2 regions of the Rhizobium sp. USDA 4016 genome follow, and region 1 is predicted to be linked to the other one. Evidence: riboswitches for the same ligand, from Rfam matches in the RefSeq annotation. Region 1 holds a riboswitch; the other holds the start of a gene.
The links. Region 1 has a riboswitch for FMN ahead of ACZ9DP_RS27595 (EamA family transporter). Riboswitches for the same ligand answer to the same signal wherever they lie in the genome.

Region 1 (7,849 bases):
CCAGACCAATCGGCACCGTTCTCGAATAAGCAACGTCTGCGCCCTATTTCCCCCGCAGGCGCTTGTCCGCCCGGGGCCTGGCTGATAGTCGCCGTGCGAGCTTTTCATCACGAATGGAGGATTCCCATGAAACAGCATTCTTTCGGCCGCATGCCGTTTTCAGTCACCAATGTCGGGTTCGGCGCATGGCAGATAGGCGGTTCCTGGGGCGAGGTTAGCGAGGCTGACGGCCGGGCGGCCCTCAATGCGGCGCTCGACGCCGGCATCACCTTCATCGACACAGCGGACGTTTATGGCGACGGCCGATCGGAAAAGATCGTCGCCGACGTGCTGAAGAGCCGTGGCGGCACGCGCCCGATGGTCGCCACCAAGGCCGGCCGAAGGCTGAACCCGCATGTCGCCGGCGGCTATACCAAGGCCAATCTCGAAGGCTTCATCGACCGCAGCCTGAAGAACCTGCAGGTCGACAGTCTCGACCTCGTCCAACTCCACTGCCCGCCGACCGAGGTGCTTTACCGTTCGGAAGTCTTCGACGGTCTCAACGAGCTGCAGAAGGCCGGCAAGATCAAGGGCTATGGTGTCAGCGTTTCGACGGTGGAGGAAGGCTTGAAAGCGATCGAGTTTCCGGGCGTTGAAAGCATCCAGATCATCTACAACATCTTCCGTCAGCGCCCCGATCGCCTGTTCTTCCAGGAAGCCCGCCGCAGGAACGTCGCCGTGATTGCCCGCGTGCCGCTCGCAAGTGGCCTGCTCTCCGGCAAGATCACCCGCGACACCAAGTTCGCAAGCGACGACCACCGCAATTTCAACCGCCACGGCGAGGCCTTCGATGTCGGCGAGACCTTCGCGGGCGTTCCCTTCGAGGTCGGCCTGCAAGCGGTCGAGGAGGTGCGCAAGCTGGTGCCGCAGGGCGCCTCTATGGCAGCCTTTGCGCTTCGCTGGATCCTGATGAACGATGCCGTGACCGTGATCATCCCCGGCGCGCGCAACGCCGAACAGGCAAGGGCCAACGCAGCGGCCGCCGATCTCGCGCCGCTCTCCCACGACGTGATGGACGCGACCCGCGAGATCTACGAGCGGCTGATTGCACCGCATGTGCATCAGCGCTGGTAAGCGTAACTTTCAGAACCAAAAATGGCCGGGTTTGACCCGGCCATTTCCTTTCAGTTCTGGGACCTCAGTTCGTGCCGACCAGGTTGACCGGGAAGAACAGGGTTTCACCTGAGGAGTCGCTGACCCCGTCGTTGTCGGTGACGGCATAGGCCTTGCCGCCAGCGTCGAAGGTGAAGCCTTCGATCTTGTCGAGCACGTAGCCGTTGGTGGCCGTCTTCAGCTCGTTGACGAAGTCGTAGGCTTCGGTCTTCTCGACGGCCGGCAGCTCGCCGCCGAGCTTGGCGGGCTTGAGATCGGCGATCGCCACCTTATAGAGCTTCTTCAACTTCGCTGCATCGCCCACGAGGTTGTCGCGCTCGATGATATAGACGTTGTCGCCATGGGCAGAGATTTCCGAAAGACCGACCCAGCCGTTTTCGGACTTGTCGAGCGGGTAGCGCACGGCGCCCCATTCCTTGCTCTTCAGATTGTAGGAGACGAGCTTGACGAAGCCCTTCTCGTCGTCCTTCCATTCACGCTGAATTGCCATCCACAGCGTTGCATCATCGCCGGAGCCGATGATCGTCACGCCTTCGAAGCCGTAGCGGATTTCGTTGGCGGTCAGTTCCTTCGGCAGGGCGACCTCGGCCTTGATCTCGCCCTTCGGATTGACGTGGTAGAGCGCGTGCGGCAGCAGCTTTTCGCTGTTGCCTTCGGAAGCGAGCCAGAACCAGCCCTTCTCATCGACGGCGATGCCCTCGATGTCGAGCTTCTGGGCGGCAGCACCATCACGCTTGACGGTCAGCGTCTCGGTGATGACGGCGGGCTTCTGCGTCGCGTCGATCGTGTAGATCGTCGGCTGCATGCCGAGCACGCTGTCGCTGACCGCAAAGAGCTTGCCGGGCTTTTCCGGGACGGCAGCAAGGCCCGAAAGGGCGGCAAAGCCGACCGGGTTGCCATCCTTCTCGGCCGCGACGATCTGCGGATAGGCCTTCTCTCCTTCGGCAAGCTCGTAGATCATCACATGCGAGCGCGGGCCGCCGTCCTTTCCGAGATCGACTTCGTTGGCGGTCGCAAAGAGGTTGCGCGAGGGGATGGCGACAGCGCCTTCCGGCGAAACGCCCGATGGCAATATCTGCGAGAGCTCCGGGTCGGCGCCCGTGTCCTTGTAGACGCCGACAACAGAAGCGCGCTCGGCAAGCACGAAGAAATATTGCTGGCCTCCGAAGGTGGCTGCTTCCAGGCCCTCCGGTTCGACGCCCTTCGAGGAGGAGCGGCCGTCCGGATAATGGCCGAGATCAGCCACGGCGCGCTCGAAGGAACTGCCGGATTCGTAGAGAACCTTGCCGGTCTTATCGAAAATCGTGAACCCGCGCGAGCCGCCTTCATAATCGCCTTCGTTGGCGACGACGAGACGGTTGTCGTCCAGCCATTTCACAGCGTCCGGTTCGCGCAGAACACCCTTCAGTTCGCCAGCAAACTTCAGCGCCCCGTCCTTCTTCGTGTCGATACCGGAAAGGTCGGTGCTGCCTGCGGAGAAATGCGTCTTCACCTGTGCGGTTTTGGCGTCGATGATGACGATCTCGTTGTTTTCCTGCAGTGTCAGTGCGATCTCATCCTGGCCGTTGAAGGCGACGAATTCCGGCTCCGGGTCCTCCGGCGCGACGGCCGAGAGGCCGGTCAGCGCAACGTGCTTGATCGTGCTGCAATCGACCGTTCCGTCCTTGACCTGGAAGATAGCGAGATCGCCTGCCGGCATCTGCGGGATCTTGCCGTCGTTGACGTCTTCGTCGCGCTCGTTTTCGATGGCGATGGTGCCGAGCGTCTTGTCCTTGTTGAGCGCGATCGAATCCGGCTGACCGCCGAGATCGCAGGTGTTCTCGATCTTTTTGGTGGCAACGTCGACGATTGCCAGATGGCCGGAAGGCTTCTGCTTACTCTCGCCGGTGTTGACGGCAACGAGCGCCTTGCCGGCTGCCGACGTAACGGATGTCGGCTCGCCGTCCATCATCAGCGCGCCGACGGCCTTCGGGGCCTTGGCATCGATGATGTCGACGAAGCCGATCGCGCCGAGCGGGCTGTCGCTGTAAATCAGCGTCCTGCCGTCATCGGTGGCGGTGATGATTTCGGCGGAGGTCGTGGAAAGCTTGTCCTTGCCGTCGGGCAGGTTTGCGGCAACCGGGAAGGACGCAATACGATTGAAAACAGGCTCCGCAGCGGCCGGGAAAGCAACGGACGCGAGAAGCACGGCAGCCAGTGTTGCCTTGCGCGATGAAATGGTCATGAAATCCCCCATGTGTCGAATATCGAAACGGGGGATTTTTGAGGGACGCTGATGACAGACACATGACAGCCGGCGCGTTTTGCGCCGCCCTGTCTATGCAGCCGTCTGCTCGCGGCGCAGTTCGTTGCGCATGATGAAGAGGGAGGCGCAAAAGATCAATGCCGCTCCGAGCCAGAGGTAACCGGTAGGCGCATAGCCGAAGACGAGCCAACCCGAAAAGACGTTGAGCGGCAGCTTGAGATCGTCGAAGGGCTGCACATAGGCAGCGTCGGCCGCTATATAGGCAAGTGTGAGAAAATATTGCGCGAGCACGGTCAGCAGGCCGGCGAGTACAAAAAGCCCCAGCGTGACGCCCGCCGGAACTTCGAAGCCGGCCGCCAGCGCAAGCCCGCCATTGATGGGCGTCAGAAGCACCAGCAGCCAGACCGTGATGGTTTCGGGCCGCTCGATGCCCGTCAGGTTCTTGGTGATCAGCGAGGAAGCGCCCCAGAGCAGCGCCGAGAGGATCGGCGCCAAGGATAATTGGTGCGCATCGCCGAGAAGCCGGCTCGGTAGAGGAACGGCAGCGAGAAGACGAGCGCGAAGGCAATGGACGCGGCCGGGAAGGCAAGCTTCATCGCCGCCCATTGCGTGACGACGTTGAGGATCGAGAAGGCCACGCCGGCCAGCACCATCCAGGCGGCACCTGCCATGGCACGCGACGTGGAAATAGTGAGGGAAGTCTGATTCATGTCATTCATCCAAGATAAAAAGGACCAACACAAATCAGGACGCATGAGCGCAACAACACCGCCGGGCAGTTCCCTGCCCTTCGTGCATGCGATCATTCTCTTTCATCCGGACTATGACCGTCGGCTCCGGCATCGCACCGGATCTGCTGACCCCTCCCCGCCCATGGGCGCGCGGAAGGCGCTCGCGGGCTCGGGCCGAGGCCCTTACCGCCGGTGGGGACTTTCACCCCGCCCTGAGAACAGAAAAGCCGTAGATGAAACTTGAAAAGCCCGCAAGACCTGCGGAAGTGGAAAAGGGTCCGGCTTTCGCCGAACCCCTCCAAACCTGGGCTGCCAGTCTCGTTATCCGGCGGCCAGAAATCTCATTAGCCGTTAACGGCATCCTTCAGGCCCTTGCCGGGCGTGAACTTCGGCACGTTGCGAGCCGGAATATTGACTTCGGCGCCGGTGGACGGATTGCGGCCCTTGGTGGCAGCGCGATGAGAAACGGTGAAGCTGCCGAAGCCGGCGAGACGGATGTCGCCCTTCTTCTTAAGTTCAGCCTGGACAACGTCGAAAACAGCGTCGACAGCAGAAGCAGCGTCAGCCTTGGTGAGGCCAGCCTTTTCGGCAACTGCGGACACGAGTTCATTCTTGTTCATGTTTCCACCCCTTTCAATGGTTCGAAACGACTCAAATCTGTAAGCCAGGCACAGAATAAGTTTCATCAGGCCCGCCGCAACCCAAAAGCCCTGCAAATCAAGGAAAAGCAAGCGGCTCTGTGACGTTTTCACAAAAAAGGCTGGCGTTTTAAGCCAGCCTTTTCCGAGTTTTGCAGCATTTTGACATAAATGTGGCAGGCAGCGCTCAGTGAGCGATGGCTGCACCTGTCTCATCGAGGCCCTCGACCGTCGCGATGACCGGCGTTTCAACCGTTCCATCCCATTCGATCGGTTCAGGCCTGCGAACCAGCGCATGCTTGATCACCTCGCCCATGCGGGATACCGGGATGATCTCCATGTTGTTCTTCACGTTGTCCGGAATCTCCGCCAGATCCTTGGCATTTTCTTCCGGGATCAGCACCTTCTTGATGCCGCCGCGAAGCGCTGCGAGCAGCTTTTCCTTCAGGCCGCCGATCGGCAGAACGCGGCCGCGAAGGGTGATCTCGCCGGTCATGGCGACATCCTTGTTGACCGGAATGCCGGTCATGATCGAGACGATCGCGGTTGCCATGGCGACACCGGCCGACGGGCCATCCTTCGGCGTCGCGCCTTCCGGCACGTGCACGTGGATGTCGCTCTTGTCAAAGCGCGGCGGCTCGATGCCGAAATCGACAGCGCGCGAGCGAACGTACGAGGCCGCAGCGGAGATCGACTCCTTCATGACTTCCTTCAGGTTGCCAGTGACCGTCATGCGGCCCTTGCCCGGCATCATCACGCCTTCGATCGTCAACAGCTCGCCGCCGACTTCGGTCCAGGCAAGACCGGTGACCACGCCGACCTGATCCTCGCGCTCGGCTTCGCCGTGGCGGAAGCGCGGAACGCCCAGATAGTCGTCGATGTTGGCAGCCGTGACGGCGACCGACTTCGACTTGCCCTTGATGATCTCGGTCACCGCCTTGCGGGCGAGCTTCATAAGTTCGCGTTCGAAGTTACGCACCCCTGCTTCGCGGGTGTATTGCTGGCTGATCGCCATCAGGGCATCGTCGCTGACCGAAAATTCCTCCGGCTGCAACGCATGTTCCTTGATGGCCTTCGGCAGCAGGTGCCGCTTGGCGATTTCTCGCTTTTCGTCTTCGGTATAGCCGGCGATACGGATGATCTCCATGCGGTCCATCAAAGGTGCCGGAATGTTCAGCGTATTCGCCGTCGTGATGAACATCACGTCCGACAGGTCGTATTCGACTTCCAGGTAGTGATCCATGAAGGTCGAGTTCTGGGCCGGGTCGAGCACTTCGAGCAGGGCCGAGGACGGATCGCCGCGGAAATCCATGCCCATCTTGTCGATCTCGTCGAGCAGGAAGAGCGGATTGGACTTTTTCGCCTTCTTCATCGACTGGATGACCTTGCCGGGCATCGAGCCGATATAGGTGCGGCGGTGACCGCGGATTTCGGCTTCGTCGCGAACGCCGCCGAGCGCCATGCGGACATACTCACGGCCGGTCGCCTTGGCAATCGACTGCGCAAGCGAGGTCTTGCCGACGCCCGGAGGGCCGACGAGGCACAAGATCGGCCCCTTGAGCTTGGCTGCACGCGCCTGCACGGCGAGATACTCGACGATCCGCTCCTTGACCTTGTCCAGGCCGAAGTGATCGGCTTCGAGGATCTGTTCTGCGTGGTTGAGGTCCGACTTGATCTTCGATTTCTTGCCCCACGGAATGCCGAGCAGCCAGTCGAGATAGTTGCGGACGACGGTTGCTTCGGCAGACATCGGGCTCATCTGGCGCAGCTTCTTCAGCTCCGCGTCGGCCTTCTCGCGCGCTTCCTTGGAAAGCTTGGTCTTGGAGATGCGCTCTTCCAGTTCGGCCATCTCGTCGCGGCCTTCCTCGCCGTCTCCGAGCTCCTTCTGGATCGCCTTCATCTGCTCATTCAGGTAGTATTCGCGCTGGGTCTTCTCCATCTGGCGCTTGACGCGCGAGCGGATGCGCTTTTCGACCTGCAGGACCGAAATCTCGCCTTCCATGAAGCCGAGCGCCTTTTCGAGGCGAGCCTTGACGCTGGTGGTTTCCAGCATCTCCTGCTTTTCGGTAATCTTGATCGACAGGTGCGAGGCAACCGTATCGGCGAGCTTGGAATAATCGTCGATCTGGCTGGCAGCGCCGACCACTTCAGGCGAGATCTTCTTGTTGAGCTTCACATAGCTCTCGAACTCCGAAACGACGGAGCGCGACAGCGCTTCCAGCTCGACCGGGTCGTCATGCGGCTCTTCGAGCACATGGCCGAGCGCCTCGTAGAAATCCTCGCGGCTGGTATAGGCATCGATCTCGGCACGGGCGCGGCCTTCGACAAGAACCTTCACGGTGCCGTCGGGCAGCTTCAGGAGCTGCAAAACATTGGCAACCGTGCCGACATTATGAATTGCTGAAGGATCTGGATCATCATCGCTTGCGTTGATCTGGGTGACCAGCATGATCTGCTTGTCAGAACCCATGACCTCTTCAAGCGCACGGATCGACTTTTCCCGTCCGACGAACAGCGGCACGATCATATGGGGGAAGACCACGATGTCGCGCAGGGGCAAAACAGGATAGGCAGTGCTGCTCGCTACAGACGTTTTCTTCGTCATTTTATTTCCTTTCCATCGTCCCGTTTCCGGGCTCTTTGCGCGGCCGCATGCGATTGGCCGGCACTCTCACTTGGGCTACAAGTGGAGGTTCTGACTATGCATTTCAAGCCACGCTAACGCCCGCGTTCCACGGTTGTGACAGCTTTATTACAACGGAACGCTAGTACAATGAAGCGCCTAACTGGATCGACGCTTACCACTTTCGAACCGGCTAAAACACAAGGCCGGAAACCTCGCTATGGAATCATTCCATCATCTTTAAGGACGGAACATTCCGCAACGTCAGCAATAGCGTTTTCCCAGTCTTGCCAGCCATTATTAACAGGACCATACACGGTTTTTCAAATAGAAAGGGGCCTGCCTTCGGCAAGCCCCTAAATCTAACCATACGAGGACCGGCATCAGGCCGAGGCGTTTGCCTTTTCCTCCTGACGGTCCGCATAGATGTAGAGCGGACGGGCAGAACCGCGGGCAACTT
Region 2 (7,849 bases), on a different contig from region 1:
GACATAAGATATGAGCATTGCAAGCATGCGGTGCGAGAGGGTGCGCCTCTAATGCACTGCAGCTTCGAGTGCCGTCCTCAGCCCTCTTTCTCCAGCAGTCGGTTCGCATTGGCCGCGCGCGACGCTGATGAACGATTCTTTCATCAGCGGCTTCCCATCCTCGTTTCCTAAACTCAGGGCGTCTCATTCAGGGCCTCTGGCCACGTTCTGGCATGGACGGCGATCCAGCGTACGAATGACACACATGGATAGTCAGGCCTGAATAGTCATGCTATCGAAACCCGGTTGGGGAACGGATCCATACGATCCAAAGGGCGGAAGAATGAGACTGAAGCTCGTTGCAGTCGCGGTTGCGGCGCTAGCGCCCGTTGTCGCGATGCTCGTTTATAACGAAGTAGAGACACGCCTTCAGCGCAACGAGGAAATCAGGGGCAATGCTGCGCAGGCCGCGCGGCTGGCGGCTTCCGAAGTCGAACGGATCATCGAAGGGCTGCATGGCCTTCTTGTCGCCGTTGCCTCAATGCCCGCGATCCAGGATCTCGACGCGGCGGCTTGCGATCGGGCCCTTCGGTCGGTCGCCTCGAGCGTGTCCAATATTCGCACGATTTTTGTGACCGACTTGGCGGGGCATCCTGTCTGCGGCAGCGTCGAGCCGCCGAGTGGCGTCCGGTTCGCGGATCGGGACTACTTCAGGCGAGCCCTGGCGTCAGGCCGGTTTGTGGTCGGCACCTACACCGACAGCCGGATGTCGAAGGGTGCAGTCCTTCCGGTAGCGATGCCGCTGATGAAGGAGGGGGTCGCCCAACGCGTGCTGGTTACGGGCCTGCGCTTGGAATGGCTGCAGGACAGGATCGCAGAACGCGGCGTAGAGGGTGGCAACGCCATAACGATCGCAGACGGCAAGGGGACGATACTGGCACGCGTGCCATATCCCGAGCGCTTTGTCGGAACCGCAATACCTCATGCCTTTCAACACCTGATCTATGCGGATTTCCCAGGTATCATCGAGGTTACAGGACAGGACGGTATCGAACGGATCCTTGGATATCGCCCGATCAAGCTTCCAAACAACCCGCTCTACATCGGCGCCAGCATCTCGAAGGAAGAGGCATTCGCACCGATCAACCGAGCGACGGAAGTCAATGCGCTGTCTATCCTCGGAGGCGCGCTGCTCGCCTTTCTGGCCGCCGTTCTCATAGGCAACCGGTTCATCGTCAGACCCATCCACCACATCGCTCGCGTGATGGGAGACTGGCGCGCCGGCAGGACCGACGTGCGCACGGGAATGAATCCGGCGAAAGATGAACTCGGTGCTGTGGGTGCGACACTGGACAGTCTCCTTGACGAACTGGACGCCCGGCACCGGCAAGCGAAGGAGGCGGAGGACGAAAGAGACCTGCTGTCGCGGGAGATGGCCCACAGAGTCAAGAACGGCTACGCTCTGGTGCAGGCGATCGCCCGACAGAGTTTTGCGAAGAGCGATCCTTCGCGTTATGCCGTGTTCTCCAAAAGGCTAACGGCGCTGGCAGGAGCCTACGACCTCATTCTCACAAGAGAGGCCCATTCGGCGGATATGTCCGAGACGATCCGAAAGTCGCTGCGCCCCCACCATGAGGTCGATGCCAGCCGAATGGAAGTAACCGGTCCACAGGTTTCTCTACCGGCGGAACTCACGCTGGCCCTGTCGCTGGTCGTGCACGAGCTCGGCACGAACGCGATGAAATACGGCGCACTCAGCACCGACGAGGGCCGGATTGTCGTTAACTGGACCCTGAAGGACCGGGGGGTTCTGCTGACCTGGCAGGAAACCGGGGGGCCTGAGGTCACTCGGCCCAACGCTAGAGGGTTCGGCTCGGTCCTGATCGAAAAGGCCTTCCCGGCAAAATATCAGGCAAAAAGCCTTTCCACCTACGGGACCAGCGGCCTGATATTTGAACTTGCATTTTTTCTGCCGGGAGATCCGACGGATAATCATCCGGCGACGTCTTCCCAGATTGCCCGCGCACAAAGCGAGGATGGCGCAATCGAGAATCCGCGCAAAGCGGGCCGCAGTTGAGAATGGCTGCTGCTCCGACGAACCGTCAAAGGCACTGAACCCCGTCCGCATGCAGGTTGTTTGCAGGCCTGCCTGACGTTGAGGTCATTCGCTCTGAATAAATAAGGAGCACCTTCTTCCGTTGAAGAAAATTCCGCCCGACCTAGCATTTAGTCTCAGAAATGGGAGATCAATCATGCTGCAAAGACTGGTGCAGGAACCCGATTTTGCCGTGCTCTCGCGGGCTGTCGGTGAATGGTATCACTATTATCAGGTCGCTCCTGATGAGAAGACAACGGATTTCTTATGTGCTGCTGCCCTTGCATTCTTTAATGACGGTTATCGCACCTCAGACGACATCGCGACACTGCTCATCGGCACCCACATCGGAGAGCTGGCAACACGCGTGAACGCGCGGTCTTCGTCGGCGATTCACTAGCGCCTCGCCGGCTGCTGCCGCGGCACCGAAATGATGTGAGTGGGAACTGTCGAGGTTCTGTCGGTCGCGGATCTCGATCAAGTTGCTCTGCCTGATATCTACGCCGCGTGTTCATTGCGGCTGATCCGGCGAATGCGGCCCGCTTGCCAGTCGGAGTGTATTTTAGCATCTTCGAAAGATTTCATTTGCTTTGCTTCCGGGGGCAGCGCATGGTTCCCGCCTCCAGCAGTCATCATCACGGGCGCTGCTGTTTGAGGGCTGCCTTGCCCTTGCCCCGACCGAAAGGAGGGCCTTATGTCTTCCGAATTTTCTACGAAATATCTGACGAGCCAAGACCTCGGCATGCTGCAGCAGGTGCTGAGTGATGCCGGCTATACAGACGATATTCTTATCGAACCGCCTCGACCTTTCAATGCAGCAGCCAAGCTGATGGTCCGCCTCTTTCAACAGGGAATGACGGATCCCACCGACCTCGCCAATGAACTTGATCGGCAATTCGGGAAGTCTCGGAAAATGGAGAGGGCTTTTGCAGGTTCACCGCTTCATCGCTTCGCGATCCAAGGTCTTCCGACGGAGCTCCGTTCTATTGTTCATTAACGCCCTGCTCAAAGGCGAGGCTCGATCATGCGGCGGCAGAACTAGCGAACGCTTTGATAGACGAGGAAGTGGACGATGTTTGAAGGCAGCAGAAGGGAACTGGACGACTGGCAAGCCGAAAACATGGGCGCGCTAGCGCCAAAAACTGGAAAGTTACTGGGTGACAATCCGTATGATCCCCAAACGGATCCGGTTCGCTACAGGCTCTGGAGAGAGGCGTATTTTAAGGCCCAGAATGAGATCGACGGCTTTAAGCAGGACCCCGCATTGCTCCGAAGCCTGCGCTCCTGAAATCCAACTTTGATGATGCCGGCGCGGATCGCCATCGCGATCTTTCCGCTGATCACTGGCACAAGGAAGCTCAGAAGGACCGTCGAGCCGCCGGAGACATAATGTTGTTCGACTGAGGAGGAGCAATGTCGCTTAAAATGCGCCCGAACATGCCGCCGTTCGTCACCAATGAGAACGGCCACATCCCAATGACCGACATCGCGGCGAACTGGCTCGTGATCGTGACGCGCGAAGCTTTGGAGAGAGTAGCGTCGCCGCCCGACGCGTCGCTGGAGCGCCTGCTGGCATATGCCGACACCTTCGGCGAGGTTGCCACATATAAATTGGAGCATGGCCGCGCGGGCGAAGAGGAAACCATCTGGGTTCAAAGCGCGGATGTTGTCGAATGGCGAGGCACACAATCTATGTAAGTTCCTTCGACTATGCGGGCCGCAGCCACGGGGTCGCCCGCCTTTCGATGCGCCGATACGCTCGTATCGTTCATCGGAAGGTCGCGAGCGCCGGACCAGATTCGAGCGGCTACGGGAGGAAGACCGCTCAAACCTAAAAGAAGACGGGCAACGGATTTCAGGCTGCCTTAACGGGAACACTCGCTGCCCTATAGGCGATCAAGTCTTCGATGGTGATCAGATGGAGGCCATGCCGTTCAGAAAACCGTTCGAGTTCGGGAAGGCGTGCCATCGTGCCATCGTCGTTGGCCACCTCGCAAATCACCCCGGACGGGGACAGACCGGCAAGCTTGGCGAGATCCACCGCTGCTTCGGTGTGGCCAGGGCGGGAAAGAACGCCGTTCGGGTGGGCTCGGAGCGGAAAGATATGACCTGGCCGGGCAAAATCCTCTGGGCGAGAGCCTGTTCTGACGAGTGCTTGAACGGTGGCAGCCCTGTCGGCGGCCGATATCCCAGTCGTCGTTTCGGGAATGTAGTCCACGGAGACGGTGAAGGCAGTCTTCAGCACCTCGGTGTTGCGTGGAACCATCAAAGGAATATCGAGCTCGTCGAGCCTGTTGCCTTCCATCGCAACGCAGATAAGGCCACGGGCGTGGTTCATCATGAACGCGATCGCTTGCGGAGTGACAGCCTCCGACGCGATCACGAGATCGCCTTCGTTTTCCCGGTCACGGTCATCGACAACGACGACGATCTCGCCCCGCGCTATAGCGGCGACCGCATCGTCGATTTTGGAAATTGCCATTTTCTTGCCTTTCAAGGGTTAGCCGTTGTGAGCGGCGTGCATGGCCTGTCAAAGCCACCATTTTCCCTTGGGCGAACAAGCATAGGAAACGCCGCGCTTGAGGCGGCGTCCGCTGCATTGCTCTCTTCCATCCGGACTGTAACCGTCGGCTCCGGCATCTCACCGGATCTGCTGACCCTCCGCATCCACGAAGGCGCTCGCGGGCTCCGAGTTGCCTCGATACCGCCGGTGGGGAATTGCACCCCGCCCTGAGAACGCATGTAACATAGAGGATCGATGCCGTATTTTGCAAGTGGCTGCCGGCTGCCGGCCCATCGAGAATCTGTTTTTCGCGGTGAACGCACCGTTCCTCAATGTCGAATAAAGCTACGACATGATCAGGCCGCCATCGACGTTGATCGTCTGGCCGGTGATGTAGGCAGCATCGTCGCTGGCAAGGAAGGTGACGAGACCGGCGACATCCTCGCCAGATCCTGCCCGCTTCATGGGAATCCCTTCGACCCACTCTTTCATGAGTTCTCCGGGGCCGTAGTTGCCGAGGAGTTTGCCCCAGGCCTGATCGTTATAGGCCCACATGTCCGTTTCGATGATACCGGGGCAGAAGGCATTGACGGTGATGTTTTCGGTCGCGACTTCCTTGGCAAGGCTCTGGGTGATCCCGACGACGCCCATTTTTGAAGCGGCGTAGTGTGGTGTGTAGATGAAGCCGTCGCGGGCTTGGCCAGAGGCGGTGTTGATGATGCGGCCGCCGCGTCCCAGCCTGCGCATGCGCAGAATTGCTTCCTGCGCGCACAAGAAGACGCCCTTGGTGTTGACGGCCATGACCCTGTCCCACTCGCCTTCCGTCATGTCTTCGATGCGGGCGATGGTGATGACGCCGGCATTCTGGATCGACACGTCGACAGTGCCGTAAGCTTTCTCCGCCGCGTCATAGAGAGCCTTCACGCTGGCTTTGTCGGTGACGTCTCCGACGAAGGAGATAGCATTGCCGGCATCGGTTTTGATTTGCTCGGCGACTGCATGGACCGACTCTTCGTTTGCTGAGACCACGAGATTGGCGCCTTCTCTCGCAAACCGCATGGCGATCGCCGCGCCGATCCCGCGGCTGGCTCCCGTGATGACAACGGTCTTGTTTTCGAAGCGCTTCATTCTCTCTTCCTTTCCCGTTGCCAGGCGATATCGGGCGTCGGCCGCAGAGCCGGCAGTTCCTGTTGCGTCATGCTGCCTTCAAGCGGCTGCAGAAATGATCTCGGCCTTGTGAGCGACAGTGGCCCCTCTGGCTATGGCGTCAATGTCGTCGTGGAACGCGCGACGTTCGGAATGGCCTAGAATTACCAAGCATGCACCCCCATCGACGAGCGTGTCCTCCCAGACGTGTGCGGTGCAGGCGCCCGGCGCCTTTCGCTGGCGGTGTCGCGCGACGGTAATCGCGGTCGAACCCTGCGAGCGCTTCGCGGGGTTCTCGATCGGCGTGAAGGGCGAGCGGACGACGATGTCGCACGCCGCCTCGCTCGTAAGTCCCTTCAGCGCCTCGATCTCGGCCAGGGAGGAAGCGAGACCGTGTATTTTCCAGCTGCCGGCAATCAGCTTTCGCATCGCATCACCAGCAGCAGAAACCGCCGTCGACAAGCAGATCGACGCCTGTCACGAAACTTGCCGCATTCGACAGCAGGAACACGGCTGGACCGACCATCTCGTCGACCGTTGCCATGCGCTGCATCGGCGTCTGCTCTTCGAAGAGCTTGGTCTGATGAACCATCTCGGGACGCGTGTTCATCGGCGTCGCCGTGTATCCGGGCGAGATCGTGTTGACGCGGATTCCACGGCCGACCCATTCCATCGCCATGGATTTCGACATATGGATCACGCCGGCCTTGGAAGCGTTATAGTGCGCCTGGCTCAGTCCCCGGTTGACGATCACGCCGGACATGGACGCAATATTGACGATGGACCCGCGTCCGTTCTTCAACATGGCGCGGGCCTCGGCCTGGCAAGAAAGGAAGACCCCTTTCAGGTTGATGTCCATCAACGTCTGGTACTGATCCTCTTCCATCTCTTCCGCCGGGTTGGCGTTGGCGATACCCGCGGCATTGACGGCAAGTGTCAGTGCGCCGAGCTCTGCCTCGGTGCGTGCTACCGCCGCGCTGAGGGATGACTTGCGCGTGACGTCCGCTTCGATCTGGATGGAGCGGCGGCCTGCGCCTTGAATGTGTCTAGCCGTGTTGGCCAGTCCGTCATCGGTTCGGCGGTCGAGCAGCGCGACGTCGGCGCCGCACTGTGCAAGACCCACGGCAATGCGCTGCCCAATTCCGCTGCCGGCTCCGGTCACGATGGCAATCTGGCCGCTGAGATCGAAAAGCTTCGGGGCGTTCAGAGTGATGTCGGACACCGCTCTTCCTTTCTCTGTCTATTTAGGTTGTAGCGAGCTCCATGACCGAGACGTCATTTGCCTCGTCACGATTGAGAATGCCTGCCTGCTTGCCCTGGGCAAGCACGAGAATGCGATTTGAGACGCCGAGAACTTCCTCGAGGTCCGAGCTCACGACGATGACCGCCACGCCCTGTTTCGCAAGATTGACGATGATGTCGTAGATGCCCGCTCGGGCGCCGACGTCGATGCCTCTCGTGGGTTCGTCGAGGACCACGACCTTGGGATTGCGCATGAGCCATTTCGCGATGACGACCTTCTGCTGGTTGCCGCCGGACAGGTCCGAAGCATATTGCTCTGCGCGACCCTTTACGCCGAACTTGGCAACCGCCTTCTGCGCGAACGAGCGCTTGACGCGGGGTGTGATCCAACGTCCACCCAGCATGTCGAGATTGGCGTAGATAATGTTCTCGCCGATCCGGTGCCCGACCACCAGACCCTGGTCCTTGCGATCTTCCGGAACCATTACGATGCCTTTGGCGATCGCGTCGGCAGGATCGCGGAGCCTGAGTTCATCGCCTTCCAGCTTGATCGAGCCTCCACTGATCGGATCCGCACCCGAGATGGCGCGCACAAGTTCCGTGCGGCCGGCGCCGACCAGTCCGGCAATTCCAAGGATTTCGCCTGCCTTCACGTCGAAGGTAACGTCGCGGAACGAATTGTCCGGAGAACTCAGCCCCGACACCTCAAGTACCGGATGATCCGTCGGAACGGGCAGGGTCGGGAACAGACGGTCGAGCGAACGTCCAACCATGCTCTCGACAATCGTGCGCACGGGCGTCGCGCTGTCGGCGAATTCCTGCACGCGCTCACCGTCGCGAAGCACGACGATCCGGGATCAGCCATGGCTCGCCTCAACGAACTC

Region 2: it holds a riboswitch for FMN, as region 1 does, so the genes downstream of both, ribB (3,4-dihydroxy-2-butanone-4-phosphate synthase) here and ACZ9DP_RS27595 (EamA family transporter) in region 1, are expected to answer to the same signal.

The regions. Positions count from the first base shown of each region.
Region 1 is NZ_JBWCCY010000004.1:2,448,351-2,456,199, forward strand. Features, by position in the region: gene ACZ9DP_RS27585 (aldo/keto reductase) at 127-1,113, shown strand; gene ACZ9DP_RS27590 (esterase-like activity of phytase family protein) at 1,178-3,376, opposite strand; partial or broken gene ACZ9DP_RS27595 (EamA family transporter) at 3,470-4,107, opposite strand; FMN riboswitch at 4,198-4,352, opposite strand; gene hupB (DNA-binding protein HupB) at 4,473-4,748, opposite strand; gene lon (endopeptidase La) at 4,954-7,371, opposite strand; gene clpX (ATP-dependent Clp protease ATP-binding subunit ClpX) at 7,773-7,849, opposite strand, start outside.
Region 2 is NZ_JBWCCY010000002.1:742,888-750,736, forward strand. Features, by position in the region: gene ACZ9DP_RS04530 (sensor histidine kinase) at 323-2,056, shown strand; gene ACZ9DP_RS04535 (hypothetical protein) at 2,232-2,474, shown strand; gene ACZ9DP_RS04540 (hypothetical protein) at 2,769-3,071, shown strand; gene ACZ9DP_RS04545 (hypothetical protein) at 3,147-3,362, shown strand; gene ACZ9DP_RS04550 (hypothetical protein) at 3,488-3,772, shown strand; gene ribB (3,4-dihydroxy-2-butanone-4-phosphate synthase) at 3,930-4,556, opposite strand; FMN riboswitch at 4,672-4,816, opposite strand; gene ACZ9DP_RS04560 (glucose 1-dehydrogenase) at 4,923-5,705, opposite strand; gene ACZ9DP_RS04565 (triose-phosphate isomerase) at 5,784-6,152, opposite strand; gene ACZ9DP_RS04570 (SDR family oxidoreductase) at 6,157-6,945, opposite strand; partial or broken gene ACZ9DP_RS04575 (ATP-binding cassette domain-containing protein) at 6,968-7,819, opposite strand; gene ACZ9DP_RS04580 (sugar-binding transcriptional regulator) at 7,829-7,849, shown strand, end outside.